DNA from 2 places in the Clostridium sp. AWRP genome. Region 2 is predicted to be linked to the other one. Evidence: riboswitches for the same ligand, from Rfam matches in the RefSeq annotation. Region 2 holds a riboswitch; the other holds the start of a gene.

Region 1 (3,410 bases), 1.5 Mb from region 2:
GAATTTTTCGAACCATATAGTCTATTTATTACAGTGTTCTTTGAATCATACAAATAAGTTGTTTGATTCCCATGAAAAGTGTTGTATGATATAGAATTTATTTTAGCTGACGCATCATTATAGAGTGATACTGCTATAGATAAATACTTAATACAAAAGAGTAATATAACTATTAGAAATACAAAAAAAACCTTGAGCAGTATATGTTTTTTTACTTTATGAATTTTTTTGCTTTTTTGCTTTTTTGGCAATTGAGTCACTTCCATTTTTAATTGTGTACTTATAATATCCCCAGTAAATTTTTTATATATACTTTAGTTTGGAACTGCAATGTATTTAAAACATCTTCTTTTTTGAACTCCTAAGCACACTAAAAATTTAAAGTCATATACTAAAAAGAAAAGAATAAAAAAGGGGACTATGCATGACATTAATTTTATCTGCATTATTGTTTAGTTTATCCTCTAATCTAGATAATGTAGTTGTAGGTATTGCTTATGGAATAAAGAAAATAAGGATAGGAGTAGTTCCTAACCTTGCAATAGCAGTTATAACTTGTACAGGAACATTTCTATCAATGTCACTTGGGGTATATATATCAAAATTTTTACCTCACTCTATAGCAAATGCATTAGGTTCTATAGCCATTGCTATATTGGGAGTATATTTTATAATTCAAAGCATAATAAAACTTATAAATAATAAAAAATCAAGTGAACTTGCTTTAAAAGATATTACTGATATGATTGAATACGCCGAAAAGTCAGATTTGGACAACTCTGGGGATATAAACATAAAAGAAGCTCTTCTTGTAGCATTTGGGTTAACCTTTAATAACTTAGGTACCGGCATAGCAGCTAGTATAACAGGAGTTAATATTAAATTTACAGTCATATTTACATTTATATTGAGTATTCTTACAATTATAATTGGTGAAGCTGTAGGCAATCACGTATTGGGTAAATTATTTGGTAAATATGCACCATTAATTTCAGGCATATTGTTAATAATACTTGGTATAATTGAATTCTTTAATTGATATTTTTTAGTTATTTTGCCAATTATTATATAAACAGAGTTCTTGACACAAAATTAGAATAATTAGGTACTGCCTTAAAATACATTTTGAGGCAGTATATTTTCTAAGTAACATATTTTTAACATTTGATTTCTTAAAAAATATTTACAACTAAGGAATATATGTATATAATAAGAAACGTATTATTACTAATTAAAAGTATAATTTAATAACATTGTTAGGTGAGATTACTGTATAAGACATACGCTACTGCCCAGAAATGTCGAGAGACACCAATGGGTGAGCAGGTACTACCGGATTAAGGTTTTACTTAATGTAGCTGACAACATTCATAAAAATATGAATGCTTATGATCTAAGCTTTACAGAGTCAAAGCTCAACGAGTGAAGATGTACTATTTTTTGTCTTGGAATTTATTAAGAATCCAATCTCTTCATTTTGTTGTGAAGAGATTTTTTTATTGTATAAATTACCAAGCTAAGGAGAGTGATGAATTTAATGGACGGTGACCCGTGTCATAAATGTAATGATATAAAATTTAGAGATTTATTGGTAAAAATATTATAGGGATGTACTTGCATTAAAAACTTTGCATTGTGCATCCTGGAAGCAAAGGAGTGTATACAATGCAATTTACAAGTGTTTATTTAAGCAGAATATTGGGTAATAAAATTTATACTAATAGTAAAGAAGTAATAGGAACTTTAAAGGATGTAGCTGTTGATGTGAATTTTCAAAATCCTAAAGTTACTATAGCTGTTGTTAAGACAAAAGAAGGAGTAAAATTTATTTATTTTGATAATATCAGTGTTTCTAAGGAAAAAGGACAGTATGTTTTAATGTGTAGTGAAGTTCAAGATAAAGATTTAGGTGACTATATGTTACTGAAAAAGTATGTTTTGGACAAACAGATTGTTGATGTTAACGGAAGAAAGGTAGTTAGAGCTAACGATGTTAGATTAGTTATAGTACCATCAGGTATGTTCATTGCAGCAGTAGATATTGGCATGGATGGGCTATTAAGAAGAATTGGAATTGCTAAACCATTAAAGAGATTAGGATTTAAAATATCAAGTAAACTAATGTTATGGGATGATATTCAAACAGCTTTTACCTCAAAAGATATTTTACTTTCTAAAAGTTATAATAAACTATCCACACTTCATCCTTCAGAACTTGCAGATGTAATTGATGAACAAATGAATATCATAGGGATTGTTAATATGAATGATATTTTCCATGAAATTACCAAATCCAATAAAATGTATAGATAATGGGGATGCTAATGATGAATGCAAAAAGAAAAACATGGATGACAAATTTATTAATATTTTTAAGTGTTTTAGGTCCTGGAATTATAACAGGTAGTGTAGATAATGATGCAGGTGGTATTACAACATATTCTGTAGCAGGTGCTACTTATGGTTACAAATTACTTTGGTCATTAATCCCATGCTTTATTGTACTTCTTGTAGTACAGGAAATGAATGCTAGAATGGGTATAGTTACAGGTAAAGGGCTAGCAGATTTGATTAGAGAAAATTTTGGCGTTAAGGTAATTTTCTTTATGTTTATTGGACTAGTAATTGCAGATATAGGAAATACAGCTACGGAGTTCGCAGGTATTGCAGGTAGTATGCAGATTTTTGGAGTAAGTAAATATATATCGGTACCACTAGCTGCTATTGCAGTATGGATTTTGGTAGTAAAAGGTACATATAAGACTACTGAAAAGTTATTTTTAGTTTTTAGCATATTTTTATTATCCTATGTTGGCTCTGCATTTTTTGCTAAACCAGACTGGAATGAAATAGGACATGCGTTAATTCATCCTGTTATTGAAACTAATTATGACTATATAAGTACAGTTATTGGCATGGTGGGAACTACTATTGCACCCTGGATGCAGTTTTATATGCAGTCAGCAGTTATAGAAAAAGGACTTAAGATGGAAGAATTTAAATACGAATTTTGGGATGTTGTTGTTGGAAGTGTTATTACAGTAGTAGTTGCTTTCTTTATAATCGTAGCTTGTGGGGCAACACTTTATAAAAGTGGAATCCAAATAAATGAGGCTAAAGATGCTGCATTAGCATTAAAGCCACTTGCTGGAGCTTTTGCTTCTCAAATTTTTGCTTTTGGATTATTTATAGCTTCTACTTTTTCGGCTACAATACTACCTTTGGCTACAGCATTTTATATTTGTGAAGCTTTTGGTTTTGAGGCTGGTATAAATAAAGAATTAAAAGAAGCACCACAATTTTTTACACTATTTACTATAATAATTATTATTGGAATTAGCATTATATTGATTCCAGGAGCACCTTTAATTCAGATAACATTATGGTCACAGGTTATAAATGGTGTGTTA
Region 2 (3,410 bases):
CACTTCTATTTTGGACAGTTCTACCCTGGTGAAAAGTAAGAGCGCAAAAAGAACAGCCACCATAACAACCCCTATGACTTGTAATGGAGAAACTTACTTCTTTTATAGCAGGTATTCCACCAAGTTTTTCATATATAGGGTGGTATGTTCTCATGTAAGGTAAATCGTATACTATATCCATTTCCTCTTCGGTTAATGGAAACTGTGGTGGGTTTTGAACAATATAATGATCTCCATGTTTTTGTATTAAGGTTTTTCCCCTTAATGCGTCTTGCTCATAATATTCTAGTTTATAACTTTCAGCATAAGCACTTTTTTCTTGTGTCACTTTTTCAAAAGAAGGTACTTCCACATAGTCTTTTATGAGTTTTTTATCTTTACAAGGGTATACTGTACCTCTTACATCTGTAATTTTATGGATATCCATTCCGTATTTTAATAGATTTGCCACTTGTACTATGGTTTTTTCTCCCATGCCATATATAAGTAGATCTGCCTTTGAATCTAGAAGGATACTTCTTCTTACATTATCACTCCAGTAATCATAATGGGCAAATCTCCTTAAGCTGGCTTCTATTCCACCAATTACTATTGGAACATCCTTATAGGCTTCTCTTGCTCTGTTACAGTATACTATTACAGCCCTATCAGGTCTGTAACCAGATTTACCTCCTGGGGAGTAAAGATCATCATGCCTTTTTTTCTTTGATGCGGTGTAGTGATTAACCATAGAATCTATATTTCCGGAATTTATCAGAAAGGCCAATTTAGGTTTTCCGAGTTTTATAAAGTCATTTGTATTTTTCCAGTTAGGTTGAGCTATTATTCCTACTTTAAAACCTTCCCTTTCCAGAACTCTTGATATTATAGCTGAGCCGAAAGAAGGATGATCTACGTAAGCATCTCCTGTTATAAGGACAAAATCCAACTGATTTATATTTCTCGCGTTCATGTCGTTTTTACATATAGGTAAAAAACTAGTATTTAAATTCAATTTACATTCTCCGTTCTTATATTTCAGATTTAGTTTCACTTATTTTTAGTATAACATATTATATTATGAGATAAATATTTAGGAATATGTAGATTTTGAATGGTGATAAGGAGAAGAGGACGCACACTAAATAATATAAACATGCAAAGATAAATTATGATATTTTACATTAAAATGAGTAAAATGAAATTAAAGTATCATAACAGGTAAATATAAATAAATTTAATATTTACTAGTTGCATTATAGTGAATTTGTAATATAATTATAATATAAAAGTAAGTGTTTATGTTTAATTATGTTAGGTGAGGCTCCTATATAGACATATGCTGCTGCCCCGAAACATCGAGAGATGCCAATGGGTGAACAGGTATTACCGTAGTAAGGTTTTACTTAATGCAGCTGGATGAAAGTCTAAAGCTATATAGTGCTAAAACTCGTACGATTAAAAAAGTTTTAGTTTAAGAGCCCTATGGGCTTTTTTTAGTTGTTTTGCATATGTTTAAATTTTTTAATTTAGGTGGTGTGTTAAATGGAAAACGGACCTTATGGAGGTCGGTGCATCTTAGAAGAAAATTTAATAGAAGTAGTGCAGGGAAGTATTAGATCTAATTGGTAATGGCAATGCTATTGATAACTTTTAAAATGTTGATGTAGATTCTATAAATATTTCTCTGCATATAAGGAGGAATATTTATGAAAAAGTTATCTAGTTTCTTATTGAGTAAAGTTCTTTATAAAAAGGTTTATAATGAATTTGACGAATATGTAGGGAAACTTTGGGACGTTTATGTATCTTCTGATCATGGAATGCCAAGGGCCATAGGATATAAGATAAAAAAAGGCAAAGAAATACTTAATTGTGAGTGTAGGAACATAAACTTTTATGATGATAACGGCAAGGTTATAATTAAAGGCGAGGGTATAAGGGAAATAATACTTCAAAGTTATTCCTATCTTTTATCAAAACATCTTTTGGATAGACAGATAGTGGATATAAACGGAAAGAAACTTGTAAGAGTTAATGACCTCAGAATTGCAGAAATGGCAGGAGAATATAGGGTTGTAGCAGTAGATACAGGGGTTCTTGCTTTAGGAAGAAGGCTTGGTATAGAAAAAATCATAAAGAAGTTTTATGATTTATTTAACAAAAAGCCTGAAGATAGCCTTATAATTTGGGATAATGTAGAATCGCTAGAAATGATAAATAACAATTTAAAACTTTCCGTACCATATAAAAAGTTATCTAAGCTCCATCCTGCTGATTTAGCAGATATATTAGAAGATATGGATGTGAATTACAGAAAGAAAGTTTTTGAAAGTTTAGATGAGGATTTAGCAGCGGATACATTAGAGGAAATAGATCCAGAAGTACAGTTAGATATTCTGGAAAATTTGAGCCAGTCTAAAAGGGATGAAGTGTTATACAATATGCCCAATGATGAAATAGCAGACATTTTAGATGAAGTAGATAAGGATACTGCAGAAAAGATACTTATAAATATGGAAAAAAATGATGCGGATGAAGTAAGGTCACTTATGGAGTATAAGGAAGAAACTGTAGGAAGTATAATGAATAAGGATTTTATCTGTTTTAATATAAATATAACAGTTAAAGATACTATTGAGTTTTTAAAAGAAATTAATCCGGAAGATGAGGTATCACATTATATATATATTATAAATGATCAAAAGCAGCTTGAAGGTGTAGTGTCTTTGAAAGACTTGATATTGTCGAATTTTGAAGATACATTAAAGGCGATAATGATCAAGGATGTAGTAAGTATAAATCATAATGAAAATGTAGATGAAGCCATAGAGATGTGCTCAAAATATAATCTTATTTCATTACCTGTAATAGATGATGAAGAAAAGTTGTGTGGCATAGTTATAATGAATGACTTAGTAGAAGACATATTAATACCAAATTGGAGAAAAAGACTAAGAAAAGCAGGGTAAAAAATACTATCAATTTCACTTTAAATAAGTGGAATTGATAGTATTTTTTTTATGTATTTTTTAATTTGTTTGTGTAAAGACTACATTTAGGAGAACTAACATTAAAAGGAGATGGTCATATGGGTAAGAAAATTATGAGATTTAAAAGAGAATTAGTACTAATACTTGCTATAGTGTTTACATATGCATCAACTTCTCTATTTTTGCTCCCCTATAATAATGCAGTAAAAGCTGTGGCATACTACTATGGCTCAAGAGGAAATATGGTAATACAAATACAGCAAAAACTTAGAAGCTGGGGGTATTACAATGGCAGTGTAGATGGAATATATGGGTATCAAACTTACACCGCAGTAAAGTATTTTCAGTCAAAAAATGGACTAAAGTCTGATGGTATAGTTGGAGATGCAACTTTAGCAGCTCTTGCAATAAATACTGGGAGCAATACTGGTGGAAATA

The links. Region 2 has a riboswitch for magnesium ahead of DMR38_RS01375 (CBS domain-containing protein). Riboswitches for the same ligand answer to the same signal wherever they lie in the genome.
Region 1: it holds a riboswitch for magnesium, as region 2 does, so the genes downstream of both, DMR38_RS08095 (PRC-barrel domain-containing protein) here and DMR38_RS01375 (CBS domain-containing protein) in region 2, are expected to answer to the same signal.

What each region holds. Positions count from the first base shown of each region.
Region 1 is NZ_CP029758.2:1,744,006-1,747,415, forward strand. Features, by position in the region: gene DMR38_RS08085 (transglycosylase domain-containing protein) at 1-266, opposite strand, end outside; gene DMR38_RS08090 (manganese efflux pump) at 425-1,039, shown strand; M-box (ykoK) riboswitch at 1,246-1,434, shown strand; gene DMR38_RS08095 (PRC-barrel domain-containing protein) at 1,666-2,313, shown strand; gene DMR38_RS08100 (Nramp family divalent metal transporter) at 2,328-3,410, shown strand, end outside.
Region 2 is NZ_CP029758.2:281,959-285,368, forward strand. Features, by position in the region: gene DMR38_RS01370 (YgiQ family radical SAM protein) at 1-994, opposite strand, end outside; M-box (ykoK) riboswitch at 1,283-1,449, shown strand; gene DMR38_RS01375 (CBS domain-containing protein) at 1,689-2,951, shown strand; gene sleB (spore cortex-lytic enzyme) at 3,071-3,410, shown strand, end outside.